DNA from 3 places in the Paenibacillus sp. FSL R7-0331 genome. Region 3 is predicted to be linked to each of the others. Evidence: predicted binding sites of a transcription regulator. Region 3 holds the regulator's gene; each other region holds the start of a gene.
What was found. The regulator LexA, encoded in region 3, represses DNA repair genes until DNA is damaged. The targets are predictions, from matches to a motif close to CGAACATATGTTCG.
Positions count from the first base shown of each region.

Region 1: recA (recombinase RecA) is a predicted target of LexA. The motif match lies at 1,660-1,673, and genes of this name have one in related genera.
Region 2: R70331_RS00965 (putative DNA modification/repair radical SAM protein) is a predicted target of LexA. The motif match lies at 1,814-1,827, and genes of this name have one in related genera.

Region 1 is NZ_CP009284.1:4,127,414-4,130,656, forward strand. It holds gene R70331_RS17475 (regulatory protein RecX) at 1-337, opposite strand, end outside; gene recA (recombinase RecA) at 525-1,589, opposite strand; gene R70331_RS17485 (competence/damage-inducible protein A) at 1,889-3,178, opposite strand; gene pgsA (CDP-diacylglycerol--glycerol-3-phosphate 3-phosphatidyltransferase) at 3,231-3,243, opposite strand, start outside.
Region 2 is NZ_CP009284.1:202,831-206,073, reverse strand. It holds gene R70331_RS00975 (LuxR C-terminal-related transcriptional regulator) at 1-1,152, shown strand; gene R70331_RS00970 (hypothetical protein) at 1,422-1,613, opposite strand; gene R70331_RS00965 (putative DNA modification/repair radical SAM protein) at 1,860-3,176, shown strand; gene R70331_RS00960 (TIGR03915 family putative DNA repair protein) at 3,182-3,243, shown strand, end outside.
Region 3 is NZ_CP009284.1:3,937,713-3,940,955, forward strand. It holds gene R70331_RS16580 (HAD family hydrolase) at 1-37, opposite strand, end outside; gene R70331_RS16585 (hypothetical protein) at 78-605, opposite strand; gene R70331_RS16590 (DUF896 domain-containing protein) at 654-857, opposite strand; gene R70331_RS16595 (LysM peptidoglycan-binding domain-containing protein) at 966-1,376, opposite strand; gene lexA (transcriptional repressor LexA) at 1,607-2,233, shown strand; gene R70331_RS16605 (L,D-transpeptidase) at 2,400-2,738, shown strand; gene R70331_RS16610 (hypothetical protein) at 2,818-3,036, opposite strand; gene R70331_RS16615 (hypothetical protein) at 3,113-3,243, opposite strand, start outside.

The DNA of each region.
Region 1 (3,243 bases), 190 kb from region 3:
CTATTTCCTTCTCCCTTAAACGGCGGGCCATCTCCTGGGCTGTCCGCGGCTTATGCCCCAGATACTTCAGCCCTTCTATATAGCCCCGCTGGCGCTCGTCGGCAACTACAATCTCCTCCAGGTCAGCCTTCATGAACGCATTGCCCGAGATCATGCGGTATTTAATCATGACATCCTCATGAACAGTCATGTTATAAGCACCAAAATGTATAATATAGCGGTGGTCCGCTTTCTTCTGCCGCTCGACCTTCGTAATCTCCAGCAGCTCCCCTTCCGGGAACCCGGCCAGCACCTGCACGTCCTGTTCTTCCGGTTCAGGATTAAGTTGAATAACCATGGTATTGACTTCACCTCGTGTTCTATCTGTATATAAAAGAATTTGATAAAATAACCCCACAAAGCGGGGTCTCTCATTGATACTGATTCAAGTGCTTCACGGGAACCGAAAAACTTATTATTTCTTCACTACTAAAAAAGCGCCCTGCTGCAGTCATACACAGGGCGCTCTATATTAGCGTAAAGTCTTATTCAATTTCAAGCAGCAGATTATCTTCTTCTTCTTTCTCTGCAGCAGCCTCAGCTTCCGTTGGTGCAGCAACGATGGTTGTCAGGTTGCTCGCTTCACGGATCTTATTCTCGATTACCAGGGCAATTTCCGGATGTTCCTTAAGGAATTGCTTAGCATTCTCACGTCCTTGTCCAAGACGTTCGCCTTCGTAGGAATACCAGGCTCCGCTCTTGTTAACAATATCCATTTCCGTTCCGATATCGACAAGGCTTCCTTCTTTGGAGATGCCTTCACCGTACATAATATCAACATCTGCCTGTTTGAACGGAGGAGCTACCTTGTTCTTCACGACTTTGATCTTGGTACGGTTACCGACAACATCATTACCCATTTTGATGCTCTCAACACGGCGTACGTCAAGACGTACGGAGGAGTAGAACTTCAATGCCCGTCCGCCCGGAGTTGTTTCGGGATTTCCGAACATAACACCGATCTTCTCACGCAGCTGGTTGATGAAGATTGCGATGGTGTTGGATTTGTTGATTGCGCCGGAGAGCTTACGCAGAGCCTGAGACATCAGACGGGCCTGCAGACCAACGTGGGAATCCCCCATGTCGCCTTCAATTTCAGCCTTAGGCACCAGAGCTGCTACAGAGTCAACAACGATGATATCTACCGCACCGCTGCGCACGAGCGCTTCAGCAATTTCCAGCGCCTGTTCGCCTGTGTCCGGCTGGGACAGCAGTAGCTCATCAATATTGACGCCAAGCGCGTTGGCATATTTAGGGTCGAGCGCATGCTCTGCATCGATGAAGGCGGCTTGTCCGCCAACTCTCTGTACTTCTGCAATAGCATGCAGGGCAACCGTTGTTTTACCGGAGGATTCCGGTCCATATACTTCTATGATACGTCCTTTTGGAAGTCCGCCTATGCCCAGGGCAATATCAAGTGCCAAGGAACCGCTAGGAACAACTTCCACTTTCATGTGATTGGACTCACCCAATTTCATGATCGAACCTTTACCAAATTGTTTTTCTATTTGACGAAGCGCCATATCCAGCGCAGCACGACGATCTGACAATCAGACCACTTCCTTCACTTGTTTATAGTAATATAATAGCGTGTTTTAGAGGTCTTGCCAAGCTTTTTTTCGAACATACATTCGTTTTTTTTGACTGCAGGCGCAATACTCCCTTTTATTGTAAGCCTCCTCTCCTGATTATGTACTGTACATAGTCATTAACCATCCGGGGAAGCAGACTCACATTTAGGAGAGCCGCCGGCAATAGAGCCGCGTTCACAAAAAAACAAAAAACCGCAGCAAAAGGTTCACTATGCCACGGTTCTTCCGTATTACCAATTATATAACGCCCTGACAGGCTATTGCAAGGCTGATCCTTCGAGGGGAGTGTCCACCTTACGTTCCTCAAGCCTGCGCCACAGCCGGTACAGCAGCGCTTTTACAGAGCGCAGCCGGATGTTCTCGCGGGTACCCTTGAGGTTAAGCTCAAAGACCTCTGTTGGACGTCCGCGCTCTGCCAGACCGACAAATACCAGACCGACCGGCTTACGCTCCGAATACCCCGGCCCGGCAACCCCGGTAACCGACAATCCGAAGTCGCTGTCGCCCAGCATTCTGACCTGATCAGCCAGCACTTCTGCAACCTCACGGCTGACAGCCCCTACAGCATCAGGCCCCTCCAGGTAGGAAGCAGGCACATTCAGCAGCTTCTTCTTTATTTCGTTGGAGTAGCAGACAATGCCGCCTTTGAACATCGATGCGCTGCCCGGAATGTTCGTAATGCTCTCCATTAATAAACCGCCGGTACAGCTTTCGGCAGCACTGAGTGTAAGTCCGGCATCTGCCATCCAGTCCACCAGCAGCTGTTCGAGCGGCATGTCAATATTGGCATACATGTTTTCAGGAAGAATTGCCTTAATTTTTGCCTCCAGCACGTCAAGCTTCTCCATAGCTTCACGTTCGGAAGGTGCTTTGGTAGAGATCCGGACCGTTACCTCGCCTTCTTTGGCATAAGGCGCAATAGTAGGGTCCGTCTGGCTGCGGATCAGATCAATCAGCTTGTCCTCCAGCAGCGACTCCCCGATACCGGCAAACTTAAGCATCTTGGAGTAGATCGGCATTTCAGTCGTAAGCGCGTGCTGCAGGAGCCAAGGCTTGGCCTTATCGGTAAACATCGGCTTCATCTCACGCGGAGGTCCGGGAAGGACAATATAATATTTGCTCTCATGGGCAAAAGCAAGACCCACGGCCAGCCCGGTTTCATTCGGAAGCGGCGTTGTTCCGTCAATAATGACAGCCTGCTTACGGTTGTTTTCGGTCATTACTATTTTGCGTTCATCAAAAAAGCGCTGAACATGGTCCATGGCCAGCTGGTCGATATGAAGAGTACGTCCCAGCGCCGCAGCCAGCGCATCTTTGGTTAGATCATCTTCAGTAGGCCCGATTCCTCCGGTGAACAGAATAATATCTGCCCGGCCCTGGGCAATTTCGATAGCCTCCTGAATCCGGCTCTTGTTGTCACCGACTACAGTCTGAAAATAGACATCTATCCCCATTGCGGCCAGTTCTACCGATAAAAACTGTCCGTTGCTGTTAACGATCTGTCCGAGCAATAGCTCTGTGCCGACAGCAATTATTTCTGCTTTCATAGCTGGCTCTCTCCTCCTGAGGCTAATGTGGATGAGTAATTACGGATTACGGCTAAGCGTTATGC
Region 2 (3,243 bases), 3.2 Mb from region 3:
ATGAAAGAGGCATTTGCCGCATTAACGAAACTTCTGCAGGGACTGGATCAGGAGCAGAAGCTGTCTTCCCTCATGTACCGGGAAATCATGCTGACGCGGATTAGAACAGCTCTCGGCTTCGATGCCGCCTGCTGCACAACCGTCGATCCGTCCACCTTGCTGACTACAGGCGCTGTTACCGAGCAGGGGCTGGAGTCCATTCACGGCTCCCTTCTCGACAATGAATATTTGCAGGATGACTATAACAAGTTCACTGAGCTGGCCCGGTCTGCCGCGCCTGTGCGGTCATTACGGGAAGCCACAGCCGGACGGCCGGAGCTGAGCCGGCGTTACCGCGGGGTGCTGCAGCCTGCGGGATTCGCAGACGAGCTCCGGGCCGCGCTAACGGCAGGAGGAGCCTGCTGGGGCTTCCTGATTCTGTTCCGCAGAGAGGGGCATAGGCCCTTTCAGCCGGAGGAGCTGCAATTAATCAGCAGCATTGCGCCGCTGATTGCCGGCCGTCTGAAGGCTATGTCACTAAGCCCTGCCTCTCAGACTGGCTCCGGTGTCCAGCCGGAGGAGGGAATTATTATCCTGGATGACCGGCTGGAGCCGGTAAGCCTTAATACGGGGGGACGCTACTGGCTGGAGCAGCTGCAGCAGATGGAACAGCAGCCGAAGCCCGGCCTGCCCGGTCCGGTCAGAGCGGTCTGCCTTAGGGCGCTCGGCGGGAGTTCGCCAGGCGGGGGTATTCCAGCCGAGAGTATGCCGGATGGGGAGCAGCCTGCTGTTAACGGACTGACGCACGAAGCGCAGCCTGCCACCGGCAACTCTTCAGCGGCAAAGCTGCGCTTCCGCGCTCTGGATGGCCGCTTCATGAACGTCACAGCCAGCAGACTGGAAGGCCCGTCCGGTCTGGTCCAGCTGGCCGTATCCATTACGGCAGCCAAGGCAGCTGATCTGCAGCCCCTGATTACTGAAGCCTACGGCTTTACGGACCGCGAGAAGGAGATTATCAGCCAGCTGTCCATGGGGCGGTCAACCAAAGAGCTCGCGCAGCTTCTGCATATTTCCGCCTACACGGTGCAGGATCATCTGAAGTCGATCTTCGCTAAAGCTGGGGTCAGCAGCCGCCGGGAGCTCATCTGGCTGCTCTACTCCAAATACCAATAATCCGGTATGCGCTGTTAACAACACAAAAGACGCCCGCAGGTAAGCCGTAGGACGGCTGCTTGGGGCGCCTTTTGTGGATTATCCGGACAAATATGCAAAAAAAGAAACCCCTCTTAGATAATCCGGAAGCCGGCCAGACTGTTGCCAGCCTATTTAAAGGAGAGGTTTGCTTGCTGATGATTCTTAATAAGTAAACGCCATACGGCCATGTCCTGATGAAGGTGCTTTTAACGGAACGCCTGAACAGTACCCGGACCTGCAACAACGTTTTATTTGCGCCTGGTCGCCTTCATCATCCGGTTGTACATAATCAGTGCAGCAATAATCATCGCAATCATCGCAATGCTGCCAGCCGACTCCTCTGTCATGCCGAACAACAGGCAGACTGTAGTTACCAGTGATCTCGTCACGAAGACAACCAGAATCAGCATAATCGGCCGCCAAATATTATATTTCCTCATTCCCGCAACACTCCCATTCTAATTTTAATCAAGCTCATTTTCTCTCTGTTAGTTGCTATTATAGCATAAGCAGGAATGCGGTTACATTTCACAGTCTCCTTATGTGCTAAAATCATCCCCGGTATTCCGAAAATAACGGCAGCTCAGTCCGTTAGAACTGTGCCGCAGGCTTTTTGCGAGTCATTATTTGGATTTTGACAGGAACATTTGTTCGGTATATACTTTCTTCAGGAGGAGTGTGTACCGATGGATATGATGGAGAAGCTAGAAATTTTGACAGAATCAGCCAAATATGATGTCGCCTGCACCTCAAGCGGCTCCAAGCGCTCCGGCCAGCCCGGAAGCCTCGGAAATGCGGTCAGCTTTGGAATCTGCCACAGCTTTGCCGCGGATGGACGCTGCATTTCGCTGCTTAAGGTGCTGATGACCAACGGCTGCATTTATGACTGCGCCTATTGCATTAACCGTAAGTCTAACCCTGTCCGGCGGGCTGCCTTTACTCCGCAGGAGATCGCCGATATTACCATGCAGTTCTACCGCCGCAATTATATAGAGGGGCTGTTCCTCAGCTCCGGTATTATGCGCAGCCCCGACTATACGACCGAGCAGCTGATTGCCGCGCTTGAGCTGCTGCGCAATGAGTATAAGTTCCGCGGTTATATTCATGTAAAAGCCATTCCCGGCGCAGATGACGCCCTGCTGTCCCGGCTGGGTATGCTCGCTGACCGCATGAGCGTCAACATTGAGCTGCCCTCCCAGGAGAGCCTGCAACGGCTGGCTCCGGACAAGAGCAAGCAGTCCATCCTGCAGCCGATGAACCTGATTAAGAACAAGATTACCGAGAACAGTACGGAGCTCGTTAAATATAGACATGCACCGCGCTTCGCACCTGCGGGCCAGAGCACCCAGATGATCATCGGCGCCACGCCGGATACCGATTACCAGATTCTGAACCTTACAGAGGGGCTGTATAAGAAATACAAGCTCAAGCGGATCTTCTATTCAGCCTATACCCCGGTAGTTGAAGACTCCCTGCTGCCCTCGCTGGATACCAAGCCGCCGCTGCTGCGCGAGCACCGGCTGTATCAGGCGGACTGGCTGCTGCGCTTCTACGGCTTCGAGGCCAAGGAGCTGCTCGACGAGGCCGCGCCCAACTTTAACCCCCTGCTCGATCCGAAATGCAGCTGGGCAATCAATCACCGGGAGCAGTTCCCGGTGGAGGTTAACCGCGCTCCGTATGAGATGCTGCTGCGCGTGCCCGGCATCGGTGTAAGAAGCGCCCAGCGGATCATCAAGGCCCGCCGGGCCGGAACGCTCGACTTCCATGCGCTGAAGAAGCTCGGCGTTGTGCTCAAGCGCGCCCAGTTCTTCATTACCTGCAAAGGCCGGCCGCTGGAAGGACTTAAGGTTGGCGAGCACACGCTGCTCCGCTCGCTGATGTCCGGGCAGGAGCTGGCCAAGTTCCAGCAGCCGGAGATCGAGCAGCTCTCCTTCTTCGACGACAGCTATCTGGCCGCGCTGCCGGAAGCAGGGCGGGCCGCATCCTTCAGCTACGGAGGCTAAACGCCATGTTTAAGACGACCTCCCTGGCTTATTCCTATGACGGCAGCTTTGAAGGGCTGCTGTGCTG
Region 3 (3,243 bases):
TATCGTCAAGATCAAACAATACGGCGGTAATCGGCATTATATCGCTCCCTCTCCCCATGCTGGTCTATCTTATCTTTCTATTCGTGCACTACTTCGATATTATTCGCTTTGGCGAACTGCTCCAGCCGTGCTCCCATAGCCGCTGTATCATAACGGTTCAGGAATCTGGAGAACACCCACTGCTTGCGCTTGCCTTTATATTTGAGGGAAACCATGCTGCGGGACAGAATAATCTTCTCAATCTCTGCCGCCTGCAGCCAGCGCTCACGATTAAATTTTATAGTGGAAACTCTGGCCCGCTCAACCTTCAGATAAGGACGGCGGAAGAAGATCAGGGCTGCCAGTAAGAAGTAGAGGACAACGCCCAGCCAGTTAGCCAATATCCCCTGGCCTCTCGCTTCGTCAATGGAACCCACTACCCAGAACATAACACCTAGCAGCAGCAGAACGATAGGAAATACAATGTTGCGTCCTTTGAAAATATCGCTGCTTCCTGCAGCTGTCGATGATTTTGAAGCATAAATCGTTTCCTTGCCTTGCTTCTTTCGTTGCATATTAACTTGCTTTGAGTTGCGTTGAACCATTCTTTCCCAAGAACGGGCCATGTGAGTTCCCCCTAGTCATCCTAAAATATCTATGACAAAGACACAGGACTAATGTGTAAGCCCTTTGTTGCCCTGATCATCGTTGTCCACGATCTCAATCGTATCCAGCTGTGCACGGAAGTTCTTGCGGATGTTGCCAAGATAAATCTCGCGGAGCTCGGCGCGTTCGGCCAGTTCCTCTTCACTCAGGCCGCTGCTCTTCTGCTTGCGTGCCAGTTCATTGATGCGTGCGACCAATTCGTCAATATTCAATGCGTTCCCCTCCCTTTAAATTCATTCTAACTTTGCCATGAGAAAAAGAGCTTGTCAAGGTCTCCTCCCTGAAAGCTCTTCCTGTCGTAACTATAATCTCTCTAACCATTAGTATGCAGGCAGCGTAAGCACATCTCCGGCCCGTATTGAGCTCCCCGAAAGCCCGCTTGCCTTCTTAATTCCTTCTATATATACAACCGTCCTCATCTCCGACGGTTTATGTTCAAGCGCAATGCTCCACAGTGAATCTCCGCGTTCTACGACTACACGTTCAGCCGGAGTTATCGGGGATACTGAACCTGCAAACACATTGCCTACCACAGTAAAGCCGGAAATCACCAGCATCAGAATCAGGGCAAGCTTCAACAGTTGGCCTCCGTTGAACAGGCTCATCAGCGACCCGTATAGGGATGCTGATGTATTCTTCAAGCGGGTTACATATTCTAAAACAGAGGCATCGGCAGTCTGAACCTCATGTGTCTCATCATAGATGCTGCGGTAAGTACTGTATTTTAACAATTTCATCGACCTCCAAACACTTGTTCTTAAATTTGAGATTACTATAACACGAACATGTGTTTTGATCAATAGATTTTTTCGAACAATTGTTCCCCTTTTTACTTTGGATCTATTATGCCTCCCTGCCAGTTGCATCCAAATGCTATTAAAAAATAGTTAGAACTTATGTTTGTACGAACGGAAGTTCTATGTTATAATTTTCCCAAACATACTATATGGGGTTGATTCCAATGTCAAAGATTTCGAGTCGTCAGCTGGCGATCCTGGAATTCATACGTAACGAAGTCCGCAGCAAGGGTTATCCTCCGTCCGTCCGTGAAATCGGGGAAGCCGTGGGCCTTGCCTCCAGCTCAACCGTACATGGTCATCTGGACCGTCTCGAGAAGAAGGGCCTGATCCGCCGTGACCCTACTAAGCCTCGCGCAATAGAGCTGCTTGGACAGGAAGATTCAGAGAATGTACATCAGTTCGTACAGACGGTTACCCGCATTCCTGTTGTAGGTAAAGTCACCGCCGGGGTGCCGATTACCGCTACCGAGAATATTGAAGATTATTTCCCGCTGCCTACCCATTATGTCGGTGACAACAAGGTGTTTATGCTCTCCGTATTAGGAGACAGCATGGTGGAAGCCGGAATTATGGACGGCGACTACGTTATTGTCCGCCAGCAGCAGACGGCAGACAACGGGGATATCGTTGTAGCGATGACTGAAGAAGATGAAGCTACTGTTAAGACCTTCTATAAAGAACGTGACCATATCCGCCTGCAGCCGGAGAATCCGGCTTATGAACCGCTCCGCTTGAACCGCGTTACCATTTTAGGCAGAGTCATCGGACTTTTCCGCGATATTCACTAATTCTTTCCACTTGAGGCTGCTCCGCATAATTGCGGAGCAGCCTTTTTCCTGCCTAATCATTTGGATTAACAGCTTGTCCGCCCCCGATACTCCTGCCCCCATCCGTCACTGGTAACCGCATCCGTACTCCGCACATATTCTGGTATGAGAAGGAGTGCTGATAACTATGCCCAATTACCGGATTATTGTTGATCTGTCGCAGCGTATGCTGTATCTCCTGGATAATGATATTGTGACGCGGGGTTTCCCTGTAGGGATTGGCACGATGCTGACTGCTTCACCTGAAGGCGAGTATACCATTATTAACAAGCAGCCTAATCCCGGCGGGCCGTTCGGTGCTTTTTGGATGGGATTGTCCAAACCCCATTACGGTATCCATGGCACGAATGACCCTGCCTCGATCGGCCATATGGTCTCACACGGCTGTATCCGGATGTATAACGAAGACGTACTCGCCCTATCCCGCCTTGTTTCCATCGGAACAAGGGTCACTATCAGGCAGTAATTGCACACAGCAAGGGGCATCCCGAGCAGCCATATTACGGCTTGCGGGATGCCCCTTATTCTTCTATATTCGCGATGTTCTACAGCACGCTGCGCAAAAGTCTGATGGCGATTCGGTTCAAGCGCAGGGCTTCCCGGATCGACACCCTTGCTGCCAGCAATTCACGTCTGGCCCGGCTGGGATTAGGCAATCTGCGCAGATTCTCGTTAATTTCTTCAAGCCGCTCCAGAAGGATAGACCGCTGCGCCAGCAGGACACGGATTGCTCTGCGGATTCTTAAGCGTTCTCTTTCTGCCATATTAACACCTCTTTTACTGTTTTATAGTATAAGAGATGCTGCAGTGGCTCTTCCTGCCTGTGTGAATTGGCAGCTGTTATTTTTCGGGTATACGCACACGGAACTCAAAATCCTTACGCCTGTAGGTCATACCGCCCAGCTCTATGTATTCGGGTGTCCATCTTTGCAGCGGACCGGCACAATCCGCAAAGACCGGCGGCTTCCCCT